Regions from separate parts of the Enterobacter chengduensis genome, predicted to be linked through region 1. Evidence: predicted binding sites of a transcription regulator. Region 1 holds the regulator's gene; each other region holds the start of a gene.
The links. The regulator CRP, encoded in region 1, controls carbon source genes, mostly activating them, when cyclic AMP is high. The targets are predictions, from matches to a motif close to ATGTGANNNNNNTCACAT.
Positions count from the first base shown of each region.

Region 1 (4,854 bases):
CGAAAATGTGGCTTGAGACGCGTATTCCTGACTGGCTAACTCCTTATCTGGATGGTGCAAAATGATTATTCCCTGGCAGGATCTGGCTCCCGAAACGCTCGATAATCTGATTGAAAGCTTTGTATTACGCGAAGGCACCGATTATGGTGAACAGGAACGCTCGCTTGAGCAAAAGGTCAACGATGTTAAGCGCCAGCTGAAAAGCGGCGACGTGGTGCTGGTGTGGTCAGAACTGCATGAGACGGTGAATATCATGCCCCGCAACGCGTTTCACGGCTGATCTTCCACTTTTTCAGTCAGGGAGTTGCTATGTCTGCCAGACATCCGGTTATTGCCGTTACGGGGTCGAGCGGTGCGGGAACCACCACCACCAGCCTCGCCTTTCGCAAGATTTTCGCCCAGCTGAATCTCCGTGCGGCGGAGGTCGAAGGCGACAGCTTTCACCGCTACACGCGTCCGGAGATGGACATGGCCATCCGGAAGGCGCGCGATCTGGGTAAACACATCAGCTACTTCGGCCCGGAAGCCAATGACTTCGGCCTGCTGGAACAAACCTTCATCGAGTACGGTCAGAGCGGCAAAGGGCAGTCACGCAAGTATCTGCATACCTATGATGAAGCCGTTCCCTGGAATCAGGTACCGGGCACCTTTACTCCCTGGCAGCCGCTGCCGGAACCCACCGACGTGCTGTTTTATGAAGGGTTGCACGGCGGCGTGGTCACCCCTCAGCACGACGTGGCGCGCCACGTGGACCTGCTGGTTGGCGTGGTGCCTATCGTGAACCTGGAGTGGATCCAGAAGCTGACGCGCGACATGAGCGAGCGCGGCCATTCGCGAGAGGCGGTGATGGACTCGGTGGTGCGCTCCATGGAAGATTACATCAACTACCTTACGCCGCAGTTCTCCCGCACCCACATCAACTTCCAGCGCGTGCCGACGGTGGACACCTCCAACCCGTTTGCCGCCAAAAGCATCCCCTCGCTGGACGAGAGCTTTGTGGTGATCCACTTCCGCAATCTCGAAGGCATTGATTACCCCTGGCTGCTGGCGATGCTGCAGGGCTCATTTATTTCTCACATGAATACGTTGGTGGTGCCGGGCGGAAAAATGGGGCTGGCGATGGAGCTCATCATGACGCCGCTGGTGGAGCGGTTGATGGAAGGGAAGCAGATCGCGTGAGCATGTTCCCTCTCCCTGTGGGAGAGGGTTAGGGTGAGGGCATCAACACGCACGATGCCCCAATAATTAAGCCTCGATCACCTCATACGAATGGGTGATGTTTACCGCTTTCTCCAGCATTAACGCCACAGAGCAGTACTTCTCCGCAGACAGGTCAACCGCACGGGAAACCGCCGCGTCCTTCAGTGCTTTACCGGTCACCACAAAGTGCAGGTTAATGTGGGTGAACAGGCGTGGCGCCTCTTCGCGACGTTCTGACGTGAGTTTGACCTCACAATCCGTTACGTCATGACGGCCTTTTTGCAGAATCGACACCACGTCAATCGCGCTGCATCCCCCTGCCGCCATCAGCACCATTTCCATCGGGCTTGGCGCTTTATCGCCGGAGTTACCGTCCATCAAAATCTGGTGCCCCGACGCGGACTCGCCCAGGAACGTTAAACCTTCAACCCATTTCACGCGCGCTTGCATATTCTTAAACTCCAACGTTGCATTTTTGGTGACAGATTACGCGTGCGTTACATTTCTCGCAATGGAAGGCGACCTGCATCATGCTGAAGCGAGACACCAGGAGACACGCGGCGAAAGCTATGCTAAAACACTCTGGATGCTACAGTAATACATTGACGTTACACATGTATGCAGAGGACATCAAACTTTACTGGCTGCGAAACGTTACGGTAGCCGACTTCCCAGGGTATGGGTAAGAATTCGATTGCAACCCCAGAGTCCGGATGCATCTGATGACTCTGGTGACAGCTTATAACAGAGGATAACAGCGCATGGTGCTTGGCAAACCGCAAACAGACCCGACTCTCGAATGGTTCTTGTCTCATTGCCACATTCATAAGTACCCATCAAAGAGCACGCTGATTCACCAGGGTGAAAAAGCGGAAACGTTGTATTACATCGTTAAAGGCTCGGTGGCAGTGCTGATCAAAGATGAAGAAGGGAAAGAGATGATCCTTTCTTATCTGAACCAGGGCGATTTCATCGGTGAACTGGGCCTGTTTGAAGAGGGCCAGGAACGTAGCGCCTGGGTTCGTGCAAAGACAGCATGTGAAGTGGCTGAAATTTCTTACAAGAAGTTCCGTCAGCTGATCCAGGTCAACCCGGACATCCTGATGCGTCTTTCTTCCCAGATGGCGCGCCGTCTGCAGGTCACCTCAGAGAAAGTGGGTAACCTCGCCTTCCTGGACGTGACGGGTCGTATCGCACAAACCCTGTTGAACCTGGCGAAACAGCCAGACGCCATGACCCACCCGGACGGCATGCAAATTAAAATTACCCGTCAGGAAATTGGTCAGATCGTCGGTTGCTCCCGTGAAACAGTGGGTCGTATTCTGAAAATGCTCGAAGATCAGAACCTGATCTCCGCCCACGGTAAAACCATCGTGGTCTACGGAACGCGTTAATTCCGCTTAAGCGGCGTGCCATCGCAAGGTGTCACGCCGTTTTTGTCTCTACTCCCCATGTGGCGCAGGCTGATCTATCACCCGGAAGTTAACTACGCACTGCGGCAAACGCTGGTGTTGTGTCTTCCTGTGGCCATAGGCCTGATCCTTGGACATCTTCAGCAGGGCCTGCTGTTTTCCCTCGTGCCCGCCTGCTGCAACATCGCCGGTCTGGACACGCCGCATAAGCGCTTTTTCAAACGCCTGATTATCGGTGGCGGCCTGTTTGCGGGCTGTAGCCTTGCGGTGCAGCTCCTGCTAGCCCGGGATATCCCGCTGCCGCTGATCCTGACCGTGCTGGCGATGACGCTGGGCGTCACGGCAGAAATCAGTTCGCTGCACGCGCGCCTGCTTCCCGCGTCGCTGATTGCGGCCATCTTCACCCTGAGCCTCGCCGGGAATATGCCGGTGTGGGAGCCGCTGCTGATCTACGCGCTCGGCACGCTGTGGTACGGGGTATTTAACTGGTTCTGGTTCTGGCTGTGGCGGGAACAGCCGCTGCGCGAATCGCTGAGCCTGCTCTACGTGCAACTGGCGGAGTACTGCGAAGCCAAATACACCCTGCTGACCCAGCATACCGATCCGGACAAATCCTTACCGCCGCTGCTGGCGCGCCAGCAGAAGGTGGTGGATCTGATAAGCCAGTGCTATCAGCAGCTGCATATGCTCGCCGCCAACAAGAACCACGAATATAAACGGCTGCTGCGCACCTTCCAGGTGGGGCTGGATCTGCAGGAGCATATCTCGGTAAGCCTGCACCATCCGCAGGAGGTGCAAAAGCTGGTCGAGCGCAGCCACGCCGAAGCGGTCATCCGCTGGAACGCGCAGACCGTTTCCGCGCGCCTGCGGGTGCTGGCGGACGATATTCTCTATCACCGCTACCCCACGCGCTTTAACATGGAAAAACAGCTCGGCGCGCTGGAGAAAATTGCCCGTCAGCATCCGGATAACCCGGTCGGCCAGTTTGCCGCCTGGCACTTCAGCCGCATCGCCCGCGTGCTGCGCACCCAGCGCCCGCTGTATCCCCGCGACCTGATGGCGGATAAGCAGAAACGGCTTCCGCTATTGCCCGCGCTCAAAAGCTACCTGTCCCTTAAGTCGTCCGCTCTGCGTAACGCCGCACGGATTAGCGTCATGCTGAGCATCGCCAGCCTGATGGGCATGGCGCTGCATCTGCCGAAACCCTACTGGATCTTAATGACCGTGCTGTTTGTCACCCAGAACGGCTACGGCGCCACGCGGGTGCGTATTCTGCACCGGGCTGGCGGCACCATGGCAGGGCTGATTATTGCGGGCGTAACGCTGCACTTTCACGTGCCGGAAGGCTATACCCTGGCGGGGATGCTGGCGGTCACCCTGGTAAGCTACCTGATTATCCGCAAAAACTACGGCTGGGCGATGGTGGGCTTTACGGTGACGGCGGTGTATACCCTTCAGCTGCTCACGCTCAACGGCGAACAGTTTATCGTTGCCCGCCTGATTGATACCCTGATCGGCTGTCTGATTGCCTTCGGCGGTATGGTCTGGCTCTGGCCTCAGTGGCAAAGCGGGCTGCTGCGCCAGAACGCCCACGACGCGCTGGAGGCTGACCAGCAGGCCATTCGTCTGATCCTGAGCGACGACCCGCAGCCCTCCCCGCTGGCGTATCAGCGGATGAAAGTTAATCAGGCGCACAACGCGCTGTTTAACTCCCTCAACCAGGCGATGCAGGAGCCGGGCTTTAACGCGCACTATCTGGCAGACATGAAGCTTTGGGTCACGCACAGCCAGTTTATCGTCGAGCACATTAACGCCATGACCACGCTGGCGCGCGAGCACACGATGCTGACGCCGGATCTGGCGCAGCGCTATTTGCAGTCGTGTGAAATTGCCCTGCAGCGGTGTCAGCAGCGTCTGGAGTATGACGCGCCGGGTGAGTCGGGGGATTCGAACATTCTGGAAGCGCCTGAGACGCTGACCCACGGGCCGATGAGCACGCTGGAGCAGCATTTGCAGCGCGTGCTGGGGCATCTGAACACCATGCACACCATTTCGTCGGTGGCATGGCGTCAGCGCCCGCATCACGGCATTTGGTTAACGCGACGGTTAAAACGAACCGAGTATTAGCCTTTAACGATCTTCCCGACCGCCGCGGCAAAGCGGGTGAGCCCGTCTTCAATATCCTTATCTTCCACCACCAGCGACGGCGCGAAGCGCATCACGTCCGGCCCCGCATTCAGCA
Region 1 is NZ_CP043318.1:4,657,181-4,662,034, forward strand. Features, by position in the region: gene FY206_RS22635 (hydrolase) at 1-65, shown strand, start outside; gene FY206_RS22640 (YheU family protein) at 62-280, shown strand; gene FY206_RS22645 (phosphoribulokinase) at 310-1,179, shown strand; gene FY206_RS22650 (OsmC family protein) at 1,246-1,650, opposite strand; gene crp (cAMP-activated global transcriptional regulator CRP) at 1,962-2,594, shown strand; gene FY206_RS22660 (YccS/YhfK family putative transporter) at 2,652-4,739, shown strand; gene argD (bifunctional acetylornithine/succinyldiaminopimelate transaminase) at 4,736-4,854, opposite strand, start outside.

Region 2 (4,854 bases), 2.2 Mb from region 1:
CGCCGCTGACCCCAGCGTCAGGATGATCAACACCTCAAAGAGCGACATCTGCCGTACGCCGCGACGGCCGGTGATTTTAAGAAACAGGAACACAAGCACGAAGGTATACAGGCTGCGCAGCGCCACTTCGCCTAAAAACTCGGGAGGAACTTTATCAAACGCCATCCGATGGAGATCAAATGCTTTCATTTTTCTATGCCTTAACAGTCAGTTACTGCCACTAAGCATAGCCCAGCCATTTATTTTCGCCGAAGATAGCACCCGTCACGCAAAACCCGTATCATTGCGCGCTTTACGTACGATAAAAGTGAACGCCATGACTCAAACGTTTATCCCCGGCAAAGACGCCGCTCTGGAAGATTCCATCGCTCGCTTCCAGCAGAAACTGACCGACCTGGGTTTTAACATCGAAGAAGCCTCCTGGCTCAATCCGGTACCTCATGTCTGGTCCGTGCATATTCGCGATAAAGACTGTGCCCTGTGCTTTACCAACGGTAAAGGCGCGACAAAAAAAGCGGCACTGGCCTCCGCGCTGGGTGAGTATTTTGAGCGTCTGTCCACCAACTATTTCTTCGCTGACTTCTGGCTGGGCGAAACTATCGCGAACGGCCCGTTCGTGCACTATCCGAACGAAAAATGGTTCCCACTGACCGAAGACGACGAACTGCCGGATGGCATTCTGGATCCGCGCCTGCGCGCGTTTTACGATCCGGAAAACGAGCTGACCGCCAGCATGCTGATCGATCTCCAGTCAGGTAATGAAGATCGTGGTATTTGCGCTCTGCCCTTCACGCGTCAATCCGACGAGCAGACCGTTTATATTCCGATGAACATCGTCGGTAACCTGTACGTGTCCAACGGGATGTCCGCCGGGAACACCCGTAACGAAGCGCGCGTTCAGGGCTTGTCTGAAGTGTTCGAGCGTCATATTAAAAACCGCATTATTGCCGAATCTATCAGCCTGCCTGAAATTCCGGCCGACGTGCTGGCGCGCTACCCGGGCGTGGTGGAATCCATCGCCAAGCTTGAAGCGGAAGGTTTCCCTATCTTTGCCTACGATGGCTCGCTGGGCGGCAAGTACCCGGTTATCTGCGTAGTGCTGTTTAACCCGGAAAACGGCACCTGCTTCGCCTCCTTTGGCGCGCACCCGGACTTCGGCGTGGCGCTCGAGCGTACCGTCACCGAGCTGCTGCAGGGCCGTAGCCTGAAAGATCTCGACGTCTTCACCCCGCCAACGTTTGATGACGAAGAAGTGGCCGAGCACACTAACCTCGAAACACACTTCATCGACTCCAGCGGCCTGATCTCCTGGGATATGTTCAAGCAGGACGCGGACTATCCGTTCGTGGACTGGAGCTTTGCGGGTACCACGGAAGAAGAGTTCGCCACCTTAATGGCCATCTTTGAAGCGGAAGACCAGGAAGTTTACATTGCCGATTACGAACACCTGGGCGTCTACGCGTGCCGCATTATTGTTCCGGGCATGTCCGACATCTATCCGGCCGAAGATCTGTGGCTGGCGAATAACAGCATGGGCGCACACCTGCGCGAAACGCTCCTGTCCCTGCCGGGCAGCGAGTGGGAGAAAGAAGATTATCTGAACCTGATCGCCCAGCTGGACGAAGAAGGTCACGATGACTTCACCCGCGTGCGTGAACTGCTGGGTCTGGCAACCGGAAAAGATAACGGCTGGTATACCCTGCGCATTGGCGAGCTGAAGGCCATGCTGGCGCTGGCGGGCGGCGATCTGGATCAGGCGCTTGCGTGGACGGAATGGACGATGGAATTCAACCAGTCCGTCTTCTCTGCCGAGCGCACTAACTACTACCGCTGCCTGCAGACGCTGCTGCTGCTCTCTCAGGAAGAAGACCGCGAGCCGCTGCAATATCTTAATGCCTTCGTGCGTATGTACGGCGCAGAGGCGGTTGAAGCCGCCAGCGCGGCGCTGAGCGGTGAAGAACCATTCTACGGTTTGCAGGCTGTCGACAGCGATCTTCACGCCTTCCCTGCGCATCAGTCGTTGCTGAAAGCCTATGAGAAGCTGCAGAAAGCAAAAGCCGCTTACTGGTCAAAATAAGCGCACATAACATTACCGGCAGTAGGCGTATTCAATCGTCTGAGCTATATTACGGGGCAATTTCATTGCCCCTTTTTTTATTTTCTTCGGCAATGACTGTTGATTGTAATAATAAAGTTAAACATGGGTAAATATAATAATATTTACCTTGGCTTTACTGTTACTTTTTATGGTAAATACTCCATATTAATTAACTGTTTCAGAGGTGGCCGAGCGAAAAAATTCAACTCTTTTCATAACTTTTAAAATTTATTTTTATACGGATAATCAAACACTTACCCCGCATTTGTCGTAAAACCACACACACTGCGGGCCTATAAGCCAGGCGAGATATGATCTATATCAATTTCTCTTCTATAATGCTTTGTTAGTATCTCGTCGCCGACTTAATAAAGAGAGAGTTAGTGTGAAAGCTGACAACCCTTTTGATCTTTTACTCCCCGCCGCGATGGCCAAAGTGGCCGAAGAAGCGGGTGTCTATAAAGCAACGAAACACCCGATGAAGACGTTCTATCTGGCGATCACGGCTGGTGTGTTCATCTCTATCGCTTTCGTCTTCTACATCACCGCCACCACCGGTACTGCCGGAATGCCTTTCGGCATGGCCAAACTGATTGGCGGCATTTGCTTCTCACTGGGTCTGATTCTCTGCGTCATCTGCGGCGCCGACCTCTTCACCTCAACGGTGCTGATTGTCGTGGCAAAGGCCAGCGGAAGAATTACCTGGGGTCAACTGGCACGTAACTGGCTTAACGTCTACGTGGGTAACCTGGTTGGCTGTCTGCTCTTTGTTTTGTTGATGTGGCTTTCTGGCGAGTACATGACCGCCAACGGCGGCTGGGGCCTCAACGTCCTGCAAACCGCCGACCACAAAATGCACCACACATTTATCGAAGCCGTTGCTCTTGGCATCCTCGCAAACCTGATGGTCTGCCTGGCTGTATGGATGAGCTACTCGGGTCGTAGCCTGATGGACAAAGCCTTGATTATGGTTCTGCCGGTTGCGATGTTTGTTGCCAGCGGCTTTGAGCACAGTATCGCGAATATGTTCATGATCCCAATGGGCATTGTTATCCGCGACTTTGCGAGCCCGGAGTTCTGGACCGCAGTTGGTTCATCCCCGGAAAGTTTCTCTCACCTGACTATTATGAATTTCATTACTGATAACCTGATCCCTGTCACTATCGGGAACATTATCGGTGGGGGTCTGTTAGTTGGGTTGACATACTGGGTCATTTACCTGCGTGGCGACGATCATCATTGATGGTTTTCTCAGGCAGTAAATAAAAAATCCACTTAAGAAGGTAGGTGTTACATGTCCGAGCTTAATGAAAAGTTAGCCACAGCCTGGGAAGGTTTTGCGAAAGGTGACTGGCAGAATGAAGTCAACGTCCGTGACTTCATTCAGAAAAACTATACCCCGTATGAAGGTGACGAATCCTTCCTGGCTGGCGCCACTGACGCGACCACCAAGCTGTGGGACAGAGTAATGGAAGGCGTTAAACTGGAAAACCGCACTCACGCGCCAGTTGATTTTGACACCTCCGTTGCTTCCACCATCACTTCTCACGATGCTGGCTACATCAACAAAGCCCTTGAGAAAATCGTTGGTCTGCAGACTGAAGCACCACTGAAACGCGCAATCATCCCGTTCGGTGGTATCAAAATGGTTGAAGGTTCCTGCAAAGCGTATAACCGCGAGCTGGACCCAATGCTGAAAAAAATCTTCACCGAATACCGCAAAACCCACAACCAGGGCGTATTCGATGTTTACACCAAAGACATTCTGAACTGCCGTAAGTCTGGTGTTCTGACCGGTCTGCCAGATGCGTATGGCCGTGGCCGTATCATCGGTGACTACCGTCGCGTTGCGCTGTACGGTATCGACTTCCTGATGAAAGACAAGTACGCGCAGTTTGTTTCCCTGCAGTCCGATCTGGAAAACGGCGTAAACCTGGAAGCGACTATCCGTCTGCGTGAAGAGATCGCTGAACAGCACCGTGCGCTGGGTCAGATCAAAGAGATGGCGGCGAAATACGGCTGCGATATCTCTGGTCCGGCTACCAACGCTCAGGAAGCTATCCAGTGGACCTACTTCGGCTACCTGGCCGCTGTTAAGTCTCAGAACGGCGCAGCAATGTCCTTCGGTCGCGTATCCACCTTCCTGGATGCCTACATCGAACGTGACCTGAAAGCAGGCAAAATCACCGAGCAAGACGCTCAGGAAATGATTGACCACCTGGTCATGAAACTGCGTATGGTTCGCTTCCTGCGTACCCCAGAATACGATGAGCTGTTCTCCGGTGACCCAATCTGGGCAACTGAATCTATCGGCGGTATGGGCGTTGACGGCCGTACTCTGGTAACCAAAAACAGCTTCCGCTTCCTGAATACCCTTTACACCATGGGTCCTTCTCCGGAGCCGAACATCACCGTTCTGTGGTCTGAAAAACTGCCTCTGAACTTCAAGAAATTCGCCGCTAAAGTGTCCATCGACACCTCTTCTCTGCAGTACGAGAACGATGACCTGATGCGTCCGGACTTCAACAACGACGATTACGCTATCGCTTGCTGCGTAAGCCCAATGGTTGTTGGTAAACAAATGCAGTTCTTCGGTGCGCGTGCAAACCTGGCGAAAACCATGCTGTACGCTATCAACGGCGGCGTTGATGAAAAACTGAAAATGCAGGTTGGTCCTAAGTCTGAGCCAATCAAAGGCGACGTGCTGAACTATGACGAAGTCATGGAACGTATGGATCACTTCATGGACTGGCTGG
Region 2 is NZ_CP043318.1:1,787,547-1,792,400, reverse strand. Features, by position in the region: gene FY206_RS08790 (DUF421 domain-containing protein) at 1-189, opposite strand, end outside; gene ycaO (30S ribosomal protein S12 methylthiotransferase accessory factor YcaO) at 317-2,077, shown strand; gene focA (formate transporter FocA) at 2,484-3,341, shown strand; gene pflB (formate C-acetyltransferase) at 3,393-4,854, shown strand, end outside.
Region 2: the regulator CRP is predicted to act here: its motif matches at 2,408-2,425, upstream of focA (formate transporter FocA).

Region 3 (4,854 bases), 610 kb from region 1:
GACCTGATTCACATCGGCGAACGTCAGCGTAATGCCCGCGTCTGCCAGCAGTTTGCCGATAAAGCCACGACCAATGTTACCTGCGCCAAAATGTAATGCTTTCATAGTGTTAACCTTCATCAATGTTTTTACCCGAGAGGGCTGGGGTGAGGAGCTTTCTCCCCCTCACCCTAGCCCTCTCCCCGGAGGGGAGAGGGAAGAGAACGGACCTACTTGTTCAACAGCGCCAGCACTTCTTCAACGCTGGTGGTATTGGCCAGACGCTCAATAACCGTTTCGTCATCCAGCGCGTTGGTCAGGCTGGTAATCACCTGAATGTGCTCGTTATTGCGAGCGGCGATACCAATCACCAGGCGGGCGATGTCGTCTTCTTCTTCACCGAAGCGCACGCCCTGCGGATACTGACAGAATACGACGCCGGTTTTCAGGACGCGATCTTTCGCTTCAACCGTACCGTGCGGCACCGCGATGGATTCGCCCAGGTAGGTTGGCGTCAGTTTTTCGCGTTCCAGCATCGCATCGACGTATTCAGGCTGAACGTAGCCGCCTTTTACCAGCTGCTCACCGGCAAAGCGAATCGCCTCTTCTTTGGTAGCCGCGGTACGACCGAGGAAGATGTTTTCCGCACCCAGCTTGAACAGGTGGGCATTGCTCTCGTCAAAACTGTCCTGCAGGCTGGAGCGCACCTTCACTTCGTTTTCTTCGTGACGCTGTGCGGCAACCAGACGTTCGGTCAGGCTGCTGTACAGACCGCTGTCGAGGAAGTTGGTCAGCGAAATGTGCTGTGCCTGTGGCACCTGGCGCATGGCGCGCTCGGTCAGATCGCGGTGGGTGATGACCAGGTCAACGTCCGGCGGCAGGCTGTTAATCGCGCTGTTGGTCACGGAGATGTTGGTCAGGCCCGCATCCTGCACTTTCTTGCGCAGCACGCCGGCACCCATTGCGCTGGAACCCATACCGGCGTCGCAGGCAACGATAATTTTACGCACGTGGCTCAGGTCGTTAGACACATCGCCTGCTGCCAGCGGGGTTGCGCCTTTGGATTCGGCTTTCATGTCGTGCATACGACGGGTTGCCGCTTCGATATCGTCATCTTCTTTCACTTTGCTGGTTTTCAGCAGGATAGAAGAGACCACGAAGGAGACCGCCATGGCCGCACAGATGGCCGCGATGTTCGCGAAGTACGCCCCTTTTGGCGTCATCGCCAGTACCGCCAGGATAGAACCCGGAGAAGCAGGGGAGACCAGACCGCCGCCCAGCACGCTCAGGGTGAACACGCCGGTCATGCCGCCGAGGATAACGGCCAGGATCAGACGCGGGTTCATCAGCACGTACGGGAAGTAAATTTCGTGGATACCGCCCAGGAAGTGGATGATCGCCGCACCGCCAGCAGACTGTTTCGCGCTGCCGCGACCAAAGAACATATACGCCAGCAGGACGCCCATACCCGGACCCGGGTTCGCTTCAATCAGGAAGAAGATGGACTTGCCGAGATCGTGAGACTGCTGAATGCCCAGCGGCGAGAAGATGCCGTGGTTGATGGCGTTGTTGAGGAACAGGATTTTCGCCGGTTCAACGAAGATAGAGGCCAGCGGCAGCATGTCGTGCGCCACCATGAAGTTAACGCCCGCCGCCAGAATTTTGGACAGGACTTCAACCGCAGGGCCAATGCCGAGGAACGCCAGAATCGCGAGGATCATCCCGATGATGCCCGCAGAGAAGTTGTTCACCAGCATTTCGAAGCCGGATTTGATCTTACCGTCAACCCAGACGTCGAATTTCTTAATCGCCCAGCCGCCCAGAGGACCGGCAATCATGGCGCCGAGGAACATCGGCATATCCGCACCGACGATCACACCCATTGTGGTGATGGCACCCACAACGCCACCACGGTCACCGCCTACCAGACGACCACCGGTGAAACCGATCAGCAGCGGCAGGAGATAGGTAATCATTGGGCCAACAAGTTTCGCCAGCGTTTCGTTAGGCAACCACCCTGTCGGAATGAACAATGCGGTGATAATACCCCACGCGATAAACGCGCCGATATTTGGCATCACCATGTTGCTGAGGAAACGACCAAAGCTTTGAACTTTGATCTTGAAATCGGATGACATAAAACACCCCTTCTTCTGTTTACGCTTAGGCTTGCGGCCCGAGGTTTATTGTTAATGAGGCGGCAGAGGTAGCCGGACCCTGTTCTGATGCTGTGAAATCTGGCACTGAATCGTTCAACTGTCCAGACGGGGTAAAATTGTGTGATACGTGTCACGTAAAGGTAGGGGGTGCGGATATCAATGAAGTGATCTCACTCACAAAATTGGTGGGCAAAAAAAATACGATGGCGAGAAAAAAAGCAAAATCCACCCTTTTGTGTGACTGTTGTCACGTTTTGCTCTGGTGTGTTTGTTTCTGGATTGTGACTGATTTCACAAAATATTTTTATGCAGATTTCTCTGGCTGCGATCGCCAGCAAACTCTGCATTGCGGACATGGGCCAGGATTAACGTCACACGAAAAGCTAAAAAAATGCGTCACGAATGTCGTATGGCAAAAAGGATAAACCTGGATTACGCTCATATTGTAAGGTTACGTCTTTTATTATTCAGGATATATTTTGACACGCTTATAAACTTGCGCGGAGATATTATTAAAAACGATACTCCCCGGCTCTGAAATAGTAAGCACAAGTTCGTGTTTATATAAATTAATTAGGCTGCATACCATTCTATTAATTTAATGAGTTGACGTTGTTTAAGTGAGGAGAATATGTTTCTCAACTATTTTGCGCTGGGCGTATTGATTTTTGTATTTCTGGTTCTCTTTTACGGAATCATCGCTATTCATGACATTCCTTATAACATGGCCAAAAAGCGTAACCATCCGCATGCCGATGCCATTCATACGGCAGGCTGGATTAGCCTGTTTACGCTCCATGCCATCTGGCCGTTTCTGTGGATCTGGGCCACGCTGTACCGCGAAGATCGCGGCTGGGGTATGCAGAACCACATCACAAAGCCTGATGAGGTTCCGGGTATGGATGCGCTGGCCAAACGCGTGGCCGAACTCGAACAAAAGCTGGCAGCGGCACAGCCCGCTGCTGATAAAAACACGCTGGAGCGCTAATCATGGATCTGTTGATTATTTTGACCTATGTGGCGTTTGCCTGGGTAATTTTTAAAATATTCCGCATTCCGGTAAACCAGTGGACGCTTGCCACCGCAACGCTAGGCGGGGTATTTATTGTTGCCGGACTGATTCTGTTAATGAACTATAACCACCCGTATACCTTTACGGCGCAAAAAGCGGTTATTTCTATTCCGATTACGCCGCAGGTGACCGGAATAGTCAGTGAAGTGACCGATAAGAATAACCAGCTTATTAAAAAAGGCGACGTGTTATTTAAACTGGATCCGGGCCGCTACCAGGCGCGTGTCGACAGACTGCAGGCCGACCTGGTCACCGCGACGCACAATATTGACAGCTTGAAGGCGCAGCTTGCAGAAGCCGTCGCCAATACCACCCGCGTCTCCGCCGAGCGTGACCGCCTGTACAAAGATTATCAGCGCTACCTGAAAGGCAGCCAGGCAAAGGTGAATCCGTTCTCTGAAAGCGATATCGACAACGCGCGGCAGAACTATCTGGCACAGGATGCGCTGGTAAAAGGCTCCGTGGCTGAACAGACGCAAATTCAAAGCCAGCTGGACAGCATGGTGAACGGCGAACAGTCGCAGATTGCCTCCTTACGCGCCCAGCTTGCCGAAGCGAAATACAATCTGGATCAGACCGTGGTGCGTGCGCCGAGCAATGGCTATATCACTCAGGTGCTGATTCGTCCGGGAACCTACGCCGCCGCGCTGCCGCTGCGTCCGGTGATGGTCTTTATTCCGGAACAGAAGCGCCAGATCGTGGCCCAGTTCCGCCAGAACTCGCTGCTGCGTCTGAAGCCGGGCGATGAGGCGGAAGTGGTGTTTAACGCGCTGCCGGGCCAGGTGTTCTCCGGTAAGCTCACCAGCGTTCTGCCGGTGGTGCCTGGCGGGTCGTATCAGGCGCAGGGGGCGTTGCAGGCATTGACCGTCACGCCGGGTACGGATGGCGTACAGGCGCTGATTGAGCTGGAGCCTAACGCCGACGTCGATGCGCTGCCGGACGGCATCTATGCCCAGGTGGCGGTCTATTCAGACCATTTCGCCCACGTCTCGGTGATGCGTAAAGTGCTGCTGCGCATGACCAGCTGGATGCACTACCTCTACCTCGATCACTAATCTTCCAGGGGCAGGAATGCGACATCCATACCTGCCCTTTTTTCATCGCCTGATCCATACTGACCTTTTTCCGGCATCAAGGATCAGGCAATGAAACTCATCGGTAGCTACACCAGTCCCTTCGTGCGAAAAATCTCGATTCTCCTGCTGGAGAAAGGGATTGAATTTGAATTCGTCAATGAACAGCCCTACAGCGCCCAAAACGGCGTCGCGCAGTACAACCCGCTGGGGAAAGTCCCGGCGCTGGTGACGGACGAGGGGGAATACTGGTTCGATTCCCCGATTATTGCGGAGTATATCGAGCTGCTGGGCGTGGCCCCGGCGATGCTTCCGGCCGACCCTAAAGCGGCGCTGGCGGTGAAGCAAATTGAAGCTCTGGCCGACGGCATTATGGATGCGGCGCTGACTTCCGTGCGCGAGCAGGCCAGGCCCGCTGCACAGCAGTCGGAAACAGAACTGCTGCGCCAGCGGGAAAAAATCAACCGCAGTCTGGATATGTGCGAACAGCTCATCCGGGAGGGAAAAATTCACACCGACAGCCTGAACCTGGCCACCGTCGCCATCGCCTGCGCCATCGGGTATCTCAACT
Region 3 is NZ_CP043318.1:156,943-161,796, forward strand. Features, by position in the region: gene mtlD (mannitol-1-phosphate 5-dehydrogenase) at 1-105, opposite strand, end outside; gene FY206_RS00775 (PTS mannitol transporter subunit IICBA) at 210-2,117, opposite strand; gene FY206_RS00780 (DUF3302 domain-containing protein) at 2,770-3,126, shown strand; gene FY206_RS00785 (HlyD family secretion protein) at 3,129-4,265, shown strand; gene FY206_RS00790 (glutathione S-transferase) at 4,356-4,854, shown strand, end outside.
Region 3: the regulator CRP is predicted to act here: its motif matches at 2,301-2,318, upstream of FY206_RS00775 (PTS mannitol transporter subunit IICBA).